Regions from separate parts of the Photobacterium sp. GB-210 genome, predicted to be linked through region 1. Evidence: predicted binding sites of a transcription regulator. Region 1 holds the regulator's gene; the other holds the start of a gene.
The links. The regulator MetJ, encoded in region 1, represses methionine synthesis genes. The targets are predictions, from matches to a motif close to TTAGACNTNTANANGTCTAA.
Positions count from the first base shown of each region.

Region 1 (10,474 bases):
TATTTCATAAGCTCACAGTCTTTTTATGACTATCGAGATGGTGGGGCTGCACTTTCACGGATCACCAGTTTCGCATCAAGTAAGCGAGATCCTGCTTGTACTTCCTTGCCTTTAAGTAGTTCAAGTAACATCAGCATTGCTTGACGACCAATCTCATAGCGTGGTTGAGAAACGGTGGTTAATGGTGGATCACAATATTCAGCAAATTGAATATCATCAAAGCCAACAATCGAAATATCTTGAGGAACACGAAGACCAAGACGTTTTGCCTGCTGCATTGCGCCAATCGCCATCACATCAGAATGACAGAACAGTGCGGTTGGTGGCTCAGGTAACGACAACAATGCGGTAACTGCGCGTGCGCCAGCAGCAAAGCTAAAATCACCCTTCACCGTATAGGCTGGGTTTAATGTAATCCCACCACGACGCAGTGCTTGTTGATAGCCCTGATTTCGGAACTGGGATAATGGCGCTTGGTCGGGGCCGGTAATTTGCGCAATACGCTTATGACCCATTTGTGTTAGATAATTAACTGCTTCAAATGCCGCGGTGAGATTATCAATATGGATGGTCGGCAACTCTAACTCGGGTGCGTACTCACAAGCCATCACTAAGGGGGGTAGGTTCTTCTGTTCTGGTTTACTGACATCAAAAGGTAAGTCTGTACCCAGTAATAACATACCATCAGCTTGTTTAGTAAAGACTAAATTAACAAATGAGTTTTCACGCTTTTTCTGTTGACCACTGTCGCCCAGCAATACAAGGTAACCGTACTCCATTGCAGCTTCTTCGATACCACGAATAATCTCTGTGAAGTAAGGATCACAAATATCAGGGACGATAGTTACGATCGTTTTTGACTCATTGCGACGTAAATTACGGGCAAGTGAGTTAGGTGAGTAGCCAGCTTCCATGACAGCCTGCTCAACTTTTTTACGAGTTGAAGCCGATACTTTTTCCGGGTTCATTAGCGCACGGGAAACCGTTGCAGTCGAAACTCCGGCTAGCTGGGCAACATCCTTCATTGTCGCCATATTGCTTTCCTCTTTTATCTAAATCTCTCTTATTGTGCGGCTGGTAGCTCGAGGTCAAAAGGACTGAGACGGAAACCAGCGAAGCAGTAAATGACTGATATTAGTCAATACTATTGATATTGTAGAGCGTATACACGGGATTAAACATGCCTCAAATAGCATAAATTACATTCACTATGTGAGTTTTGTCGCATTGTTGGTCTTAAGTTAAATCTTGTGGCTCTACATCAATCGACCAACGTACTTTTTTTGCTAACGGCAGTAATTGAATTGCAGGCTTGGCAATACTGAGTATCTGTTGCAAGGTTTTGCGATTAGGGGTTTGTAAAATTAATTGCCAACGATAACGTCCAGCACGACGGGCAAGAGGAGCGGGGTTTGGCCCTAATACACAGCAATCTTGATCATAAACGGGGCTGGATTCAAAAATGCCACGGATTTGCTGTAATAGTTGGCAAACAGTATCACTGTCATTCGCTTCCGCCCGTATTAAGACAAGGTGAGTATAGGGCGGTAACATAGCTTGCTGGCGTTCAACTAATGCGGTTTGTGAGAAAACGCCATAGCCTTTATGAAGCAATGATTGTAATAGTTGATGCTCTGGGTGGTGAGTTTGCAATAACACTTCGCCCGGTTTACTCGCACGTCCTGCGCGTCCTGCAACTTGAATAAACAATTGTGCTAAACGTTCGGATGCGCGGAAATCGTTACTAAACAGTGCGCTATCAACATCAATTAAGGCGACTAAAGTGACATTTGGAAAATGGTGTCCTTTTGCTAGCATTTGAGTACCAATTAAAATCTGATACTCATTATTTTTAATTGCTTCGAGATAGTTTTCTAAAGCCCCTTTACGACGCGTGCTATCGCGATCAATGCGCACCGTCTTAAATTCAGGAAATAGGGTGGCGAGTTGATTTTCTAATTGCTCTGTACCGACACCGACGGGCAATAATTGAGTCGAACCACATTGCTCACATTGCGGCATGATGGGACGCTGAGTTGCACAATGGTGACAACGCAGTTCTCCAGATTGCTGGTGTAAGGTGTAATAAGCATCACAACGATGACATTCGGCGATCCAACCACATTCATGGCACATCATCGCAGGTGAAAAACCACGACGATTAAGAAATAACATCACCTGATTACCCGCATTTAAGTGTTTACGCATCTCAGCGATAAGTGGTGCAGATAATCCAGCATCAAGATATAGACCTTTAACATCAATCACGCCATGACGCGCCAATTGGGCGTTACCCGCACGTTTAGTTAAGGTTAAATGATGATACTTACCTGTTTTCGCATTATGTAAGGTTTCTAATGCTGGTGTCGCAGAGCCTAAAATAATCGGGATGTTTTCTTTATTGGCGCGCATAACGGCAAGATCGCGAGCATGATAACGTAAGCTATCTTGTTGTTTATAAGACGCGTCATGTTCTTCATCGACAATGATGATGCCAAGGTTTGCAAAGGGGGTGAATAATGCAGATCGCGTCCCGATGATGATCCCCGCTTGATTATCTCGACCTGCAAGCCATGCAGCCATACGCTCGCTGTCGTTTAGCCCTGAGTGAACCGTTTCTAAAGGCACATTAAAACGACGGCGAAAGCGGTTAATCGTCTGAGGGGTTAAGCCAATCTCAGGTACTAAGATGAGTGCTTGTTTACCTGCGGCAAGCACCGGCTCTAGCAAGTTAAGATATACTTCTGTTTTGCCTGAGCCCGTTACCCCTTCTAAAAGATAACAGCCAAACTCAGGGTTACTATTCACGGTGGCAATTGCTAACGCTTGTTCTTCATTTAAACGTGGTTTTTCTTCAGTAACAGAAAACTGTTTCTGCCAGTTTTGGCTTTTGGGTTGTTGCTGTTGTTCAATGATCCAGCCTTTATTCGCTAACGTTTTTAAGGTCGTAGAGCTCACTTCTTCGCTCAATAGTGCATCATGACTGACAGCTCCGTTTTGTAGTAGACGCAGTATTTGGGCTTGTTTGGGCGCGCGGGTTAGGCCATTTAGCGGTTGTGATTTTCCCGCTTCTGTTAATGCCCAAAATTTCAGGGTGGTTTGTGAGGCTTCACGTCCTTTTCGCAATAATGCCGGCATTGCATTAGCCAGCGTATCGCCAAGTGGGTACTGATAATACTGACTAGCCCATTTGAGCAAATCAAATAATGGCGGCATCCACAGTGGTGCTTTATCAATGACTTTTTGAATAGCTTTTAGTTGTTCGATAGGAAACTCAGAGCTATTTGTCAGTGCGGTAACGATACCTATTAAACGTTGACGCCCGAAAGGAACCTGCACACGCCCGCCGACAATAGGTAGGTCGTTGGGTTTGATTAAATAATCAAAGGTTTTATCTAGGGGAATAGGGAGAGCGACTCGAGCGATATTCGGGATCATAATTTACTGCAGTCATTGAGCTTGTGTTGAATAATACCAGACCAAGTGATACTCGATAAGTGCTGTTAAGTCTGATAGGTGAAGAACGCGGTGTGGTACAAAGAAATTACGCGTGAAAAATCGGCATCTGTATTGATCTCCGCGGGATGATTGATTACTATACGCCGCCTGATTTGTCACATAATGTGACAAGCTATTTTTTAACGACGTGTGGTGCCCGGCTTTGGATCGGGAGAGCGACACGGCCTTTATTTTGAGGTTATCCCATGAAACAAGGTATTCATCCTGAGTACAAAGCAGTAAACGCACGTTGTTCTTGTGGCAACACTTTCGTATTTAACTCTACTATGGGTAAAGACATCAACCTTGATGTATGCGACAAGTGCCACCCATTCTACACTGGTAAGCAACGTCAAGTTAGTTCTGGCGGCCGTGTTGACAAATTCAACAAGCGTTTCGGTGCGCTTACTAGCAAGTAATTACTTGCCAGATGAATTTAGAAAAAAGGGATGCGAAAGCATCCCTTTTTTTATGTCTCAATAAAATATGTGAAGAATAACTGTTAGCTATCAGCTGGGAAATTAATACTTAATGGCATATGATTTAATAACAAATACGAATTACACATAGATGTAATTTGCCATTATAAATGTCAGCGTTGAGGCTCAAATATCACTATGACCGAAGATTTTCGTCAACAAGCTCTAGATTACCATTCCCTTCCTACTCCTGGAAAAATAGCCGTTGCACTGACAAAGCCAGCAAATACGGTTGAAGATCTTGCTTTAGCGTATAGCCCAGGTGTTGCTGAGCCCGTAAGGGAAATCGCTCAAGATCCTGATAACGTTTACAAATATACCGCAAAAGGGAATATAGTTGCGGTGATCACCAATGGCACCGCTATTTTAGGTCTTGGTAATTTAGGCCCGTTAGCTTCTAAGCCTGTTATGGAAGGGAAATCATTACTTTTTAAGCGCTTTGCAGGTATTGATTCGATTGATATTGAAGTCAAACATCGCACTATTGATGAGTTCGTTGATACTGTCGCAAATATTGCCGATACTTTTGGTGGTATTAATTTAGAAGATATTAAAGCGCCAGATTGTTTTGAGATCGAACAGCGCTTAATTGAGCGTTGTAATGTTCCGGTGTTTCACGATGATCAGCATGGTACGGCTATTGTCACCGCTGCTGGTATGCTCAATGCCATAGAGTTACAAGGCAAAGATATTAGTGAAGCGGTGATTGTGTGTTTAGGTGCGGGGGCTGCTGCTGTTGCGTGTATGGAGCTCTTGATCAAATGTGGCGCGCAACGTGAAAAAATTTACATGCTCGATCGTAAAGGCGTTATTCATACTCGCCGTGATGATATAAATGAATATAAGCAGCTATTTGCTAACAATACCGATAAGCGCACATTAGAAGATGTGATTGCGGGAGCCGATATTTTCGTTGGTGTATCAGGCCCTGATTTATTACCACCTGAAGCGCTAGCACTAATGGCTGAAAACCCTATTGTATTTGCTTGCTCTAACCCTGATCCTGAAATAAAGCCTGAATTAGCTCATCAAGTTAGAGATGATTTAATTATGGGAACGGGACGATCTGATTATCCTAACCAAGTAAATAACGTTCTGTGTTTCCCGTTTATTTTCCGCGGTGCATTGGATGTGCGTGCAAGTCAAATTAATGATGAAATGAAATTAGCAGCCGTTCATGCAATTAGAGAGTTAGCGAAAGAGCCAGTACCACAAAGTGTGCTTGAGGCTGCGGGTGTATCACAGCTTGAATTTGGCCGAGAATATATTATTCCAAAACCGATGGATCCACGTTTATTACCGCGTGTCGCAAAAGCAGTTGCACAAGCAGCCATTGATTCAGGTGTCGCGCGTATTGAGATGCCAATGGGATATATGGAAGTGTAATCGCGCTATTCTATTGATGACAAAAAATAAAAACCAGCTGTTAGGCTGGTTTTTTTGTAGACATAGTACTGCAATAATTATTCATTAATGTCTTCGTAGCTAATGCCCATTGCGTCCATTAATGCTTTTGCTTCTGCAGGTAGATCGTCTGGGCGATCTTTACGAATGTCATCATCAGTGGGAAGCGGTTGACCTGTGTAGGCATGCAGAAAGGCTTCACAAAGTAATTCACTATTTGTTGCGTGGCGAAGGTTATTCACCTGACGACGAGTACGTTCATCAGTCAGAATCTTAAGCACCTTTAATGGAATCGAAACAGTAATTTTTTTTACTTGTTCATTTTTCTTACCGTGTTCCGCGTAAGGGCTAATATATTCGCCATTCCACTTTGCCATGTTTTACCTTCTCAGCGATATTGGGTTAATAATGGTGGTAACAGGAATCAACATTTTCTGTTAGCAACGGGGATTGTAGGGCGGCGATATTACGTGAACATCGCGGTTTTGTCCCGTATTGAACAGAAAAATTACAGTAAGGTTGTTACCATTATTTTGTTATGGCTGAATTTTAGCGGGATTTACTGCCATAAGCAAAGACATATAGACGTCCAGATGTGTTGACGTCTTGTTTTGTAGTGGTTAAAGTTGTTATAAATTTATTATCTTGGGTTAAATCCTGCCCCGACAAGGAATGTTTGTATGAGTGATAAGCGACTGGCGACAATTGCAGTAAGAACCGGTATTGATGTTGACTCTCAATATAATGCTGTTGTTCCTCCTATTTATTTAACGTCGACCTATAGCTTTCCAGCTTTTGGCGAAGTACCGCAATATGATTATTCTCGTTCAGGTAACCCAACTAGAAATACGTTAGCTGACGCGCTTAGTGAGATGGAAGGCGGTGCGGGTGGTGTGGTAACCAGTTGTGGTACAGCTGCGATGAATTTATTGGTTACTGCATTATTAGGTCCTGATGATTTGATTGTTGCGCCGCATGATTGTTATGGCGGTACCTATCGATTATTTAATACTCGTGCCAATAAAGGTGACTTTAAGGTTGAGTTCGTTGACCAATCGGATCAAGAAGCACTTACAGCGGCTTTAGCGAAAAAACCTAAACTAATCTGGGTTGAAACGCCGTCTAACCCATTAGTGCGTGTGATTGATATTGCGGCGCTGTGTCAGCAAGCAAAAGCCGTGGGTTGTCTTGTTGCTGTTGATAACACTTTCTTATCGCCGCTACTACAACAGCCAATTGAATTAGGGGCTGACTTTGTTGTTCACTCAACAACCAAGTACCTCAATGGTCATTCAGATGTGGTGGGTGGGGTGCTGATTTCTAAAGATGCGGAAATGGCAGAAACCATTGCGTGGTGGGCAAACTGTATTGGTGCTACTGGCGCACCATTTGATGCTTATCTAACTTTGCGAGGTCTACGTACCTTATCACCACGTATGAGAATGCATGAAGAGAATGGTGTAGCAGTACTTGATTATCTTCAGCAACAGGCGATGGTGGGTACTATTTATCATCCAAGTCTGCCATCACATCCTGGTCATGAGATTGCCAAGCGCCAGCAAAAAGGGTTTGGCTCTATGATGAGTTTTGAATTTGCGGGTGATCAAACCCAACTTGAAGTGTTTGTAAAAGAGTTAAAGCTGTTTTCACTAGCAGAATCATTAGGTGGCACTGAAAGCTTAATTGCGCATCCATCAAGTATGACTCACCGTGCGATGTCAGATGAAGCACAGGCAGAAGCGGGGATCACCACCTCATTATTACGTCTTTCGGTTGGTCTTGAAGACCCTAGTGATTTAATAGAAGATCTTGATCAAGCCTTTAAACTCGCGGCGGAGGCTCACTAATGACAAAAGCATTACGCCAATTACATAAATTTGGCGGTAGTAGCTTAGCTGATCCTGAGTGCTATCGCCGAGTAGCGGATATTCTGGCGGAGTATTCAAACAATGAAGATTTAATTGTTGTGTCAGCCGCGGGAAAGACAACAAACCAACTTATATTATGGTTAGCGCAATTAGAAAAAGATGGTCGTCAAGCCCATGAAACCTTGTTATCTGTCCGCAGTTATCAGCAACAATTAATTGAGTCTTTGCTTTATTCGCCGACAGCAGAACGTTTGATTGAATTACTACATGATGATTTATCAACCATTGCTCGTTATGGTGAAAGCCCTATTAGCCCAGCACTTCGAGGCACCATTCAAGGGTATGGTGAAGTATGGTCTGCGCGATTATTAGCGGCATTACTGTGCCAGCGTGACTTACCCGCCACAGATTTGGATTCTCGGTTATTTTTACGTGCCGAACATGCCGCACAGCCAGAAGTCGATAGCCGATCGTCGAAGCCATTATTACAACAGCAGTTTGCACAACATAGCCATCACCGCTTAGTGATCACAGGCTTTATGGCTCAAAATGAGCAAGGGGAAACCGTTTTACTTGGCCGTAATGGTTCAGATTATTCTGCGACAATCATTGGTGCATTAGCAGATGTTTCTCGAGTCACGATTTGGAGTGATGTGGCTGGAGTCTATAGTGCTGATCCACGTAAAGTTAGCGATGCCTGTTTATTACCGTTATTACGATTAGATGAAGCCAATGAGCTTGCTCGTCTTGCTGCCCCTGTTTTGCATAGCCGTACATTACAACCTGTGGCACAAAGTGCGATAGATTTAACATTGCGTTGTAGTCATCAACCTGAATCAGGTTCTACGCGAGTAGAGCGTGTTCTGGCATCGGGTCGAGGGGCAAAAATTGTCTCTTCGCTTGATGATGTGTGTTTGATTGAAGTTGATGTACCACGAGGTATGGATGTTCAACATGTACGCGAAGACGTTGAGCGTTTATTGTCGCGCCATCAATTAGCACCTTTAGCGCAAAGCCTAGAGCAGAGTAAAGGCCGTATTATGTTGGCTTATACTCGAGAGGTAGTGAATGACGTATTAAATTTACTGCAAGATAGCGGAACACCTGCCGAATTACGGTTGCGAGAAGGCTTCTCAATGGTTGCTGCTGTGGGCGCTGGGGTGATCAATAACCCTATCCACTGTCATGGCTTTTATCAGCAGTTAAAAGGCTTACCGGTTGAGTTTATGACAGAAGCGGATTCGGGATTAAGTTTGGTTGCTGTATTGCGCCATGTCGAAACTGAAAGCTTGGTTAGTGATATTCACCAAGCGCTCTTTCAAGCTCAAAAACGAGTAGGGCTAGTACTTTGTGGTAAAGGCAATATTGGCACCCGTTGGCTTGAATTATTCGACCGAGAGAAATCAGCGTTAGAAAAACGTCATGGTTTAAGTTTTACTTTAATAGGGGTACTCGATAGTCGTCGTTGTTGGATGAACTTTACAGGTATCGATCCTTCGCTAGCACTGACACAATTTGAACAAGAAGCCATAGAGTATCAAGAGGGTGCGCTTTTCTCTCATCTTGCGAGTGCTGATTATGACGATGTGATTGTGCTTGATGTCACTGCAAGTTCCGAGCTGTCAAAGCGTTATGCAGAAATAGCAGAACACGGTTTGCACTTAATTTCAGCCAATAAAGTGGCGGGTTCCGCGAGCAGTAAAGATTATCATGCGGTGATTGATGCGTTTGCGAAAAGTAGCCGTCATTGGTTGTATAACGCGACGGTTGGTGCTGGGCTTCCGGTGAATCATACTGTCCGTGATTTACGAGAGAGTGGCGATCAGATCATCGCTGTTTCTGGTATTTTCTCAGGCACCTTGTCTTGGTTGTTCCAACAGTATGATGGCAGCGTGCCATTTTCTGAGTTAGTAGAACAAGCGTGGCAACAAGGACTCACTGAACCTGATCCTCGCCATGATTTAGATGGCAGTGATGTGATGCGTAAGCTCGTGATATTAGCCCGTGAATCAGGCCTAGAAATTGAGCCTGAACAGGTTAAAGTTGAAAGCTTAGTCCCAAGCGAACTTGCAGCATTATCTGTTGAGCAGTTTTTTGAACAAACTCAAGTGCTCGATGAGATTTTAGCCGAGCGATTAGAAAGTGCGCGAGAGGAAGACAAAGTGCTGCGTTATGTAGCTCGTTTAGATCGCCATGGCAACGCTTATGTTGGTGTTGAAGCTTTACCCCAAGAGCACGCGCTAGCTAATTTGCTTCCGTGCGATAATATCTTTGCCATTGAAAGCCATTGGTACCGTGATAATCCGTTAGTGATTCGAGGACCTGGAGCGGGGCGTGATGTAACTGCTGGTGCATTATTATCAGATATAAATCGTCTGGCCTGTTTACTGTAACGGTTTGATAAAATTTTAAAGCCCGCTTATTGTTAGCGGGCTTTTTATATTTAAAAGCAGCGTTGCGACTGGTTTCTGTCGTAAAAAATAAACCGCAGTAAACTGCGGTTTATTTATTTTATGAGAGAGATAAAGAACTACAGCGCAACAGGGCTGCCGTTACTGTCCATATCTTTTAGCTCAATAAGCACTTCTTCAGCCCAGTCAATCCAAGCTTGGCGGTTATGTAAACCACGACGAAGTGTTAAACGATCTAAGCGTTGTTGGCGGTCCATTGACTTATAATCGCTGAAATGAATTTTTTCTAGCTCTTTGTAATGGCCGATCAGTGTTTGAGATTCATCGATCAATGCAGCAAGTTGCTTTTGCATTGGCTCTGAATTGTGAACACCACAAACTAACAGCTTTGCTGAGAACTCATCGCGAGTTGTGGGATTACGTGCAGGTTCTTCAAACCAATTAAAGAGTGCTTGGCGACCGGCATCTGTAATGGCATAGACTTTACGATCAGGTTTACCCTCTTGAGGCTCAAGTCGACATGTTACTTGATCATTAGTCGCCATCTTATTCAGTTCACGATACACCTGTTGGTGACTCGCTTTCCAAAAATAGCCAATACTATGAGAAAACTCTTTAGTTATATCATAACCCGTTGCTTCTCTGTTGCTCAGCACGGTTAAAATTACGTGTGGTAGTGACATCTCTTCTATCCGTTAAATACGTCAAATAAAAATAACAACTGAACTAGATTACATACGCTTCGTAATGGCGTTTTTTATTTATAATCTTAATATCTTATAGTTCGGTTGAGACCGCATACAATATCATTAAT
Region 1 covers NZ_PYNU01000010.1:55,937-66,410, forward strand. Annotated here, with positions in the region: gene cytR (DNA-binding transcriptional regulator CytR) at 30-1,052, opposite strand; gene priA (primosomal protein N') at 1,237-3,438, opposite strand; gene rpmE (50S ribosomal protein L31) at 3,705-3,917, shown strand; gene C9J38_RS13085 (malic enzyme-like NAD(P)-binding protein) at 4,116-5,363, shown strand; gene metJ (met regulon transcriptional regulator MetJ) at 5,441-5,758, opposite strand; gene C9J38_RS13095 (O-succinylhomoserine (thiol)-lyase) at 6,062-7,228, shown strand; gene C9J38_RS13100 (bifunctional aspartate kinase/homoserine dehydrogenase II) at 7,228-9,642, shown strand; gene C9J38_RS13105 (PadR family transcriptional regulator) at 9,780-10,343, opposite strand.

Region 2 (10,474 bases), on a different contig from region 1:
TCAAATTTAGCTAAATCCATTATTTGTCCTCATGATCACTGATTAATAAGTTTGCTGCAGCAAACGCTGCACGCTCACGGACTTCAAGCGGTAAATTAGTATCTTCGGCAATATCATTGAAGGTTTTAATTGCACAGCTAATAGCCGCAGGAATATAACCTTGATCACCACTACCAATTTGCGCGTAAGTTGCTCGGATAAGCTCACAGCATTGATAAATTTGCATCATTCATCCTTTCTAGAAAGTATTCGAAGAGAATGTAGGGGCTCACTTCGAATATACTCACTATTAACGTGGATCATCATAGCGTTAAATAAAATAAAAACGTAGGATTTATGGTGCTTAGCGCAACGAGATGATTATTTATTACGCTTGTGATGATAAAGTTTACGATCGGCACGTTCAATTAAAGACAGCATAGAATCACCTTTATTAAAGGTCGCTGTGCCATAAGAAAATCCAATATTTAAGATACCCAAGATAGGGCTTTGTTGAATATATTGGTTGATCCGTGATACCACTTTTATTTCAGAGCGAGCACTGGCAGGTTGAAGTAAAATAATAAATTCATCACCTCCAATGCGATAACAACGATCTGAAGTGCGCGTTGCAAACTTCAGTGCATTAGCAAAATCTTTAATGACTTTGTCGCCATCAAGATGACCAAAGTTATCATTCACTTGTTTAAAATTATCTAAGTCACAAATAAACAGCACCAACTCCACATCTCGTTTTTCGCTCATCGCAATAGCATGATGAATATCTTGCTCAAAACACATTCTATTACATAGCCCTGAAAGTTTATCTTTCAGTGCCATATGTTTTACTTTTTGATATTCAATCGCATTAAATAGAGGGCCTGCAAATAAACGGTGGTAGGTATGTAATAGGCTTATTTCGTCGTTATCTAACGGATAAAGAGTGGAGTAATGAAGTGAGCCTAAAGAGTTATCACCAAAGCGTAAAGCAAAGCTGTTTTGATGAGGTGTCGGTTTTCCTTGGCGGATCAATGTTGTAGTTTCATCAAGGGTCCAGACTAAACGAGCGATATCAATTTGTTTATCTAGCTCTCGGCAGAGAGGTTGAAATAACGCTTGGATCTCCAGCTTCCCTTGAAGTTTTTGCAGGATCAACAGACGTTGATCCGCAGCTAAAGGTTTTTGCTTTAGCTTAGGGGAAGGTGAGGAATGAGATCGATTAAATAAAGCCTGTTCCATTACGACAAGATCAATAACTATTTGATTTGTCACTATAGGGCATATTTTGAGCAGATCAATGATAACGGCAAGATTGTAACGGATATTTACTGTTACATAAAAAAATGGGAGTGAGTAAAATGTTTTTTTAAAATAAAGAATAGAAAAAAAGCTGCCATAACGACAGCTTTTTCAATATGTTATTAGCTTTTTACTTAAGCCATTTTTTGCTTAATAAACGCAACAACATCATTTACAGCAACGGCTTCTTTGATACCTGTGCGACGGTTTTTATATTCCATCTCACCGTTTTCAAGGCTACGGTTACCAATAACGATAGTATGTGGAATACCTAGTAGTTCGTGATCTGCAAACATGACTCCTGGGCGTTCTTTACGATCATCAAACAGTACTTCAATACCAGCAGCAGTTAGATCGGCATATAGCTTCTCTGCCGCTTCTTTTACTTCTTCTGATTTCGCCATGTTCATAGGAACAATAGAAACGTGGAATGGTGCAAGCGCATCTGGCCAGATAATGCCGTTTTCGTCATGGTTCTGTTCGATAGCTGATGCCACAACACGTGATACACCAATACCGTAACAACCCATTTCTAGAATGGTGTTTTTACCGTTAGCATCTAGCACGCCACAGTTCATCTTCTCAGAGTATGTATTACCCAGCTGGAAGATGTGACCCACTTCGATACCACGTTTTAGCATCAATGTACCTTGGCCACATGGGCTTGGATCACCTTCAACTACATTACGTAGATCTTCAACGCGATCTAGCTCAACGTCACGGCCCCAGTTGATACCAACATGGTGTTTACCATCGATGTTTGCGCCTGCAGCAAAATCGCTCATTACAGCAACAGTACGGTCAACGATAAATGGAAGCTCAAGACCGACAGGACCAAGTGAGCCAGGACCTGCGTTAACGAACTGGCGAATTTCTTCTTCAGTTGCCATTTCAAGTGGAGAAGCAACCCAGTCTAGGTTTTCAGCTTTAATTTCGTTTAATTCGTGATCACCACGAACCAATAGCGCTACGATAGGCGCATCGATTTCATCAGAAGCTTTAACAAATAGCGTCTTGATCGTTTTCTCGATAGCAATACCGTGTTGCTCAACTAACTCATCGATAGTTTTCGCATTAGGTGTATCGATAACAGACAGTTCCACTGTTGGTGCTGCACGATCGTGAGCAGGGGCTAGTGCTTCTGCTTTTTCGATGTTTGCTGCGTAGTCAGATTCAGTTGAGAATGCAATTAAGTCTTCGCCGCTTTCTGCTAATACGTGGAACTCCTGAGAGCCATTACCACCGATTGCGCCAGAGTCGGCCCATACTGGACGGTACTCAAGACCCATGCGATCGAACGCTTTACAGTAAGCGTCGTGCATTGCATCGTAAGACTTTTGTAGACCTTCTTTGTCAATGTCAAAGCTGTAAGCATCCATCATGCAGAATTCACGTGCACGCATTACGCCGAAACGTGGACGACGCTCGTCACGGAATTTAGTTTGGATTTGGTACAGGTTCAACGGAAGTTGCTTGTAAGAGCTTACTTCGTTGCGTACTAGGCTTGTGATCACTTCTTCTGCTGTTGGGCTAAGCACAAACGGACGAGTATGGCGGTCAGTAAAGCGAAGTAGTTCAGGGCCCATTTTCTCAGAGCGACCTGTTTCTTCCCATAGTTCAAACGGCTGAACAACGGGCATCAAGGTTTCGATTGCGCCTGCATTGTCGATTTCTTGGCGAACGATGTTTTCGACCTTACGCAGTACACGCAGACCTGTAGGTAGCCAGGTGTATAGACCTGAAGCCAGCTTACGGATCATACCTGCACGTAGCATTAGCTGGTGGCTAATAACTTCTGCGTCGTTTGGAGTCTCCTTCAGAGTAGAAAGAAGATAATTACTGGTACGCATTGATGGTATCCGTTGATTAATTAGATTAAAAAAGAAGGGATAAATCCCGCCCGTCAGTGATCTGACGATAGCCGAATATCTTACCAGCCTACACGCTATTCGCCAAAGATAACTGTATAAGATCTGCTATTGATTAACTTTCTCGATCTGATTAACGGTTATTTGTTGCTCTGTTACTGAGAAGTGAACATTAAAATCAAATAAATGCACCGCATATTGTTTTAGATCCGGCTTACCTTTCTTATAAGCAGGACGTGGATCTTGCGCTAAAATTTCACAGATCACGGTTTGATAATAGCTTTTGTTTTTTGCTGGTAGTTGATTGAGCGCTGTTTCACTAAAACACACGGGCATTAGATCCGGTGTGTTAGAAGCAAATCCACCTTGTGCTTGTGGCAAGCTGTCTGAATAAGGGATATAAGGCTTAATATCGATAATAGGCGTACCATCAACGAGATCAACACCACCGAGTTCAATGATCACATTACCGTTTTCATGGCGAATGCCTTTTAATTCGACCGCAGACATGCCAATCCCATTAGGGCGGAATGTGGCACGGCTGGCAAACACACCAATACGTTCATTACCGCCCAATCGAGGCGGTCTAACGGTTGGGCGCCATCCGGCATCTAAATTCTGATCAAACAAAAATAATAACCACAAATGACTAAATTGCTCTATGCCTCTTACCGCTTCTAATGAATTTGCAGCACCTTGTAAAACAATTTCAGAACGCGCACTTGGCACTAACCCAGGCTGCCGAGGAACAGCAAATTTTTCTTTATAGGGAGAGTGGATAATGCCGATAGGTTCGATGTTATAAGACATGGAATGAAGCCAATTAAGAAGCCAAAAGAGCTAAGAATATAGCATAAAAAAGGGTAGGTGCTGAGACCTACCCGATAAGTACATGGTTAGTAGAAAGGAGGGATTACCAACCTTTTACCACACCACCATTAAAGATATTTTTCGCAGAGTTATATACATCTTCAGATTGGTACGCTTGAACAAATTTCTTCACGTTTTCCGCATTCACATTATCTGCACGAGACACAATCAGGTTGACATATGGTGATTCTTTATCTTCTACAAACACACCGTCGCGCTCAGGCGTTAAGTTAATGCTACTTGCGTAAGTGGTATTAATAACAGCCAGTGCCACATCATCTAAAGAGCGTGGTAATTGTGCTGCTTCTAGCTCAACAATCTTTAAGTTTTTCGGGTTTTCAACAATATCTAATACTGTAGCAGTTAAACCTGAACCGTCTTTTAGTTTAATTAGGCCTTGCTGTTGAAGAAGTAAGAGTGAACGACCAAGGTTGGTAGGATCGTTTGGTACTGCCACTTTATCGCCATCTTTTAGCTCATCAACAGATTTGATTGAGTTTGAGTAACCTGCGATTGGGTAAACAAAAGTATTCCCCGCTACCGCAAACTTGTAACCGCGATCTTTAATTTGCTGATCAAGATATGGTTTGTGTTGGAAAGCATTAGCATCAATAGAGCCTTCTTCTAATGCCGCATTCGGTGATACGTAATCAGTAAAAGAAACTAATTCTACATCCAAGCCATATTTTTCTTTTGCTTGTTTTGCAGCAACTTCAGCAACTTGCTCTTCGGCTCCTGCCATGACGCCAATTTTTACCTTGCTATTATCAACTACGGCTTCTTTTTCACTACAGCCTGTTAGTGATAGGGCTGCAGCAACACCTGCAAGAGCAAAAACATGTTTTAGATTAAACGCCATACAACTTCTCCTTAAAATGGGGTTTTCCTTAAAGTGTTTTGATTATCGATGATCAACACGTTTTACGAGGTAATCACCGACAGATTGAATAATTTGGACCAGTACTATTAGAACGACGACTGTGATAGCCATGACGGTGCCATCGAAACGTTGGTAGCCATAACGAATACCGACATCACCTAAACCGCCACCGCCAACCGTACCCGCCATCGCGGAATAACTGACTAAGGTAACAAGGGTGATCGTTACCGCATTGATGATGCCTGGTAATGCTTCTGGTAATAGCACTTTCTTAATGATCTGTAGTGGTGTTGCTCCCATAGATTGTGCTGCTTCCACAAGGCCTGATGGAATTTCTAACAATGCCCCTTCAACTAAACGAGCAATAAAAGGAATTGCTCCTACAGCAAGAGGAACTATCGCCGCAGCAGTACCAATTGAGCTACCTACGACAAATCGGGTAAATGGAATGATCGCAACCAGCAGAATAATAAAAGGAATAGAGCGGCCAATATTAACGATAATGCCAAGGATGTTATTAACAACGGTATTTTCTAATAAGCCATTTTTCTTCGTTAAGTGAAGGGTGACACCCAAAGGAATACCAATAACAAAACCAATTAGCCCTGATACAAACACCATGGTTAGTGTTTGTCCTAATGCTTCAATCAGTAAATCAATCAGGCGGGTATTTTGTTGCCACCACAGGGTTAAATCATTAAGCGACATAGCCAAGCACCTCAACATTTACTTTATTTTGACGTAGAAAATTGACCGCATTCTCAACAGAGTCTTGATCACCAAAAAACTCTGCTAACATCAGTCCAAATTTTACTCCTCCCGCATAATCCATATCCGAGCTGAGAATACTGATATCTAAACCAAACTTACGTGTTACTTGGCTGATCAGTGGCGCATCAACAGAAGCACCGGTGAACTCTAAACGAATAAGAGGGTATGAGTTTTCAACTTGTGCTGGCGTCATACGAGCTTGGTAATCAGCTGGAATCGACAAATCCAATGTTGAACGAATAAAGTCTTTGGCTAATTCGGTGTTGGGGTGTGAGAAAATATCACCGACTGATCCCTGTTCAACTAATTTACCGTCACCAATAATTGCGACCTCACTACAGATACGCTTCACGACATCCATTTCATGGGTAATAAGCAAAATAGTTAGGTTTAGCTTTCGGTTAATTTCTTGCAGTAGCTCCAGAATCGAATGCGTGGTGGCAGGATCTAATGCACTGGTGGCTTCATCACAGAGTAACACTTTGGGATCAGAGGCTAACGCACGAGCAATCGCGACACGTTGCTTTTGTCCACCACTTAAATTTGCTGGGTAGCTTTGGTGTTTATCTTCAAGACCGACTAAAGCCAGTAACTCTGTCACTTTTGTTTTTATTATCGCTTTATTGGTATTGGCTAATTCAAGAGGCAAAGCAACATTATCAAAAACTGTGCGAGATGAAAGGAGATTAAAATGTTGGAAAATCATGCCTATTTTACGACGAGCCAAAGTGAGTTTTTGGTTCGATAGAGTAGTAAGATCGATACCATCGACAATCACTTGACCATTAGAAGGGCGCTCTAACAAATTAACACAACGAATGAGGGTACTTTTCCCTGCACCGGATGAGCCAATAACCCCAAAGATAGTACCTTGCTTAATTGTAAGGTTTATATCGCTTAATGCGTTTATAGCCTTATCGCCTTGATAGAAGACTTTATTGAGTTGCTTTATTTCTATCATTGAACGTCCTGCTCCTAGATAAAACTATTGTATGATCTTGAAAAACTATTGTATAAATTTATGGTTATTTGTTTTATTAGGGTTAAATAAGTAATCAACCTGAAATTATGATGCTATGTTCTATTATAAAAGCTGTCAATAGCTATTTTTACATCTAGACGTCCAAACGGCTATGTTGTGAGCGTTAATCAATAACGAGTACTCTTCATTATTAACTCGTGCCATAATCTAAAAAATTTATGATTTAAGAGGGCTATCCTTTTGGCCAAACCTGCAGTCTTTATTGACCGTGATGGCGTGATTAATGTTGATCACGGCTATGTCCATACCGTTGATGATTTCGAATACATTGACGGGGTATTTGAAGCATGTAAAAAATTCAAAGAAATGGGTTATCTACTCGTATTGGTGACTAACCAATCAGGTATCGCTCGCGGTATGTTTAGTGAAGATGAATTTACTTCATTAACAGAGTGGATGGACTGGAATTTTGTTGATAATGGCGTTGAGTTTGATGGTATTTACTACTGCCCGCACCATGCAACAAAAGGGCAGGGTGATTACTTGCAAGATTGTGATTGCCGTAAACCCAAACCAGGTATGTTTATTTCAGCTCGCGATTTCTTGAAAATCGATATGTCGCAATCTGTGATGATTGGTGATAAAGCGGATGACATGAAAGCAGCCACAGCTGCTGATGTTGCTTTAAAAGTGCTCGTACGTACAGGTAAGCCGATCACGGATGAAGGTGAAGCGTTAGCAAACGTGGTGTTAGACAGTATTGCTGATGTACCAGAGTGGTTAGCTATTCAATAGAAATGAGTGCTTATATAAAGGTCGTTATTAAACGGCCTTTTTTGTCTCTATAACTGGTCGTTTTAACGAAAAGTTAACGATTTAGCTTAGTGAGTTAGACTAACTGAGCCCGTTTTTTGTCAAAAACATTAGAAATAATAACATTTTTAAGATTGGTACAATTTCTGCAGATTACAGAATGAATTGATTAATAATGCTCTTAGGGGGATTTATTCATGATGTGGCGTGTACTTATTAATGCTATAAAAACGGCTGTAATTTCAATAAGTGTTGTGAGCTCGTTTAGTACTAATGCGAATGAACCAGATGAAAGTGGTGATTGGTATCTCTCTCAATTTCATCAAATTGCAGATCAGCAAGTAAATGTCGTTGCTGTCATTGAGCAAGAAAATGCTAAGACGTTGAAACAAACATTATCAGACACACAAAATGCGGTGCTTAACGAGATAAAAAAGGGGAAGTAATAAATACTTCCCCAAACAGTGTGACTGACTCACACAAGATCACGACAGTGAAAGGTGATGGTACCTTTAGCTTTGGTCTTCTAAAAATGCAATCCATGGCTCAGCACTGCTTTTCATCGAAGATGACTGCGCAGCTGTTTTCATCGCCTTTAAAGCATTTTGATGCTGATCTAATTCAAAGTAAGCCATGCCCCTAAGGTAAGCGAGTTCAGCCTTTTCATCGCGTTTAGCGTTGGATGAACTGTTAGCAAAAGCAGTTGCTTGCTTAAATTGCTTATCCTGTATCATTAATTTAACGATACGGATTTGTTGTTTACCTGAAGGTGCAATTTTAAAAGCTTGCTTATAGGTACTGATGGCTTCATCTAGCTCTTTTGCCTGATGATAAAAACTGGCTTGCTTCTCAATATTTGCATGAGTACGAGCAATGTTATTATTTGCCATTTCTTGCGCCATTATCTTCGCTGCTCTGTGGGGAATACCTTGGTATGCCATAAAGTTTACTAAGCGAAGGTGTTCTTTTTCTCCCTCTAACAAACCTAATTTGTAAGCAGCTTCAAGAGTCGCTAGCGCATTTTTATTCTGGTTGAGCTCCATATAAACCCCAGATAGTTGCATCCAATAACGTTTTTTCTTTGGATACTTATTCGTTAAGGTTTTCAGGACACTCGCAACACTTTTGTATTGCTTTAATTCGTAATGGGATGAAACTAGCAATAAGTACCACGATTCATTCGGCGATTTCGTCATTGAGATCGCTTTTTTTGTAGGTGCAATTGCGTTTCTATAATTTCCCATTTGAACATAAGCACTTGCCAGTGTGATGTAAGCATGCGCGGGTGGTTTTTCTTTGGTCGTTTTAGCAACTTTAAACCATGTATTCATGGTGTTGACCGAGTTTTTGTATTGCTCTTCTGCTAAATATAACTGTGCCAAGCTATAACGAACTTGTTGTGCCACCGGTACTGGTAGCGCATCCATTTTCAATGCGTCAGCAAAATATTTGGCAGCCTTCGGGTAATTATCTTTTAAAGAGTAAAGAAACCCCATTTGTTGCAATAACACGGCACGGTCATACTTCTTCTTATTTGAACTACTTAACGATTTATTTAGTTTGCTAATGGCCTCGTTGTACTTTTCCTCTGCAATGAGTTCTTGAACTTTGTTCACAGTACGAAAAGTACGATCTGAAAGTTGCGGGTTCTCATTGGCTACTGCGGGTGCAGAGAGCACACCCGCAGCAAGCGTGAGAGAAGCCAGCATGTGTTTTATTGATTTCATCATGTTTGACTCCTTAATTGGTTGAGAACTCGATCTCTTGAGACATCTTCGCACTCGCTGGTTTACCATCAACCATTTTGGGCTTAAAGGTCCATTTAGAAACAGTTTTTTTCGCAGCTTTGCCTAAGCCAAGCTTACGAGGTGTTTCTTTGAGAACTTTTACGTTTTCAACCGCGCCGCGCTCATTAACCACAAACTCGAGTAACACGACCCCTTTTTCAAGCCCTGAACGTGCAGCCTTTCGAGGCATTTGAGGCTGAAATGTTGCTAGTGGAATTGGACCATTGTTACCACCAACCGCTTGTGCACCACCGCCTTGAGAATAATGCCCTAGCACGGAACCACCAGTTACATTAACGGGTAAATTTAACTGTGGCGTGTCCATTGGCATTTGTTCCATCACCGGTTTTACCGTTGCCGTTACCTTCATTTCTGGTGGCGGTGGCGGGCGTTTTGGTGGTGGCGGAGGTTTTGGCAATTCGCGTTTCTTCTCCTGTATTTTTTCATTTTGTTTAACGTGGATGAAGTCAACCATACGAAGATCTTCATCCGACGTCAGCTCGTGGCGCTCTTTATTTACTAGCTTGTCCATCCCCCAGAACAACCCGAGGGAGACAACGAGCGCCAGTGCAATAGAGACCAAATACCGCATAGGCTTAATCCTTATTGGTTGCGGCAATGGAGATATTTTCAACACCTGCCATTTTTATTTGATCCATGACTTTTACAACCACGCCAGCATTGGCTTCTTGATCGGCTTGAATGACTACCGCTCCATCAGGGCTTTCAGCACGTAGACGTTCAATATTGGCTCGCACTGCATCAACTTCAATACGGCGTTTATCGACCCAAACATCACCTGCGGCACCAACGGCAACCATGATGTTACCTTTCTTAACCACTTGCGCGGAATTTGCACTTGGTCGACTGACTTCGATACCCGCTTCTTTTACAAACGATGTTGTAACGATAAAGAAAATCAACATGATAAATACGATGTCGAGCATGGGTGTCATATCGATAGCTGCTTCATCGCTGCTATCACTGCTATAGCGTCTTTTCATGACCTATACCTCTCAATCCTTTGAATTTAGGCAATATGCTTAAGTTGGTCTTCTAGCTTCTGTGTCGTCATTTTTGCTTGATGATCAAGGCGGGTACTAAAAAATAGTCCAGATAACGATGCCACCATGCCAGCAAGTGTTGGGATTGTTGCTTTTGAAATACCCGATGCCATAGCACGAGGACTCCCGGTTCCAACGACGGCCAAAATATCAAAAACTTG
Region 2 covers NZ_PYNU01000013.1:13,922-24,395, reverse strand. Annotated here, with positions in the region: gene C9J38_RS14490 (DUF4250 domain-containing protein) at 1-20, opposite strand, end outside; gene C9J38_RS14485 (YaeP family protein) at 20-226, opposite strand; gene C9J38_RS14480 (GGDEF domain-containing protein) at 361-1,218, opposite strand; gene C9J38_RS14475 (proline--tRNA ligase) at 1,413-3,128, opposite strand; gene tsaA (tRNA (N6-threonylcarbamoyladenosine(37)-N6)-methyltransferase TrmO) at 3,255-3,956, opposite strand; gene C9J38_RS14465 (MetQ/NlpA family lipoprotein) at 4,060-4,875, opposite strand; gene C9J38_RS14460 (methionine ABC transporter permease) at 4,918-5,604, opposite strand; gene metN (methionine ABC transporter ATP-binding protein MetN) at 5,594-6,628, opposite strand; gene gmhB (D-glycero-beta-D-manno-heptose 1,7-bisphosphate 7-phosphatase) at 6,890-7,444, shown strand; gene C9J38_RS14445 (hypothetical protein) at 7,660-7,908, shown strand; gene C9J38_RS14440 (lipopolysaccharide assembly protein LapB) at 7,975-9,189, opposite strand; gene C9J38_RS14435 (energy transducer TonB) at 9,203-9,841, opposite strand; gene C9J38_RS14430 (biopolymer transporter ExbD) at 9,846-10,253, opposite strand; gene C9J38_RS14425 (MotA/TolQ/ExbB proton channel family protein) at 10,280-10,474, opposite strand, start outside.
Region 2: metN (methionine ABC transporter ATP-binding protein MetN) is a predicted target of MetJ. The motif match lies at 6,775-6,794, and genes of this name have one in related genera.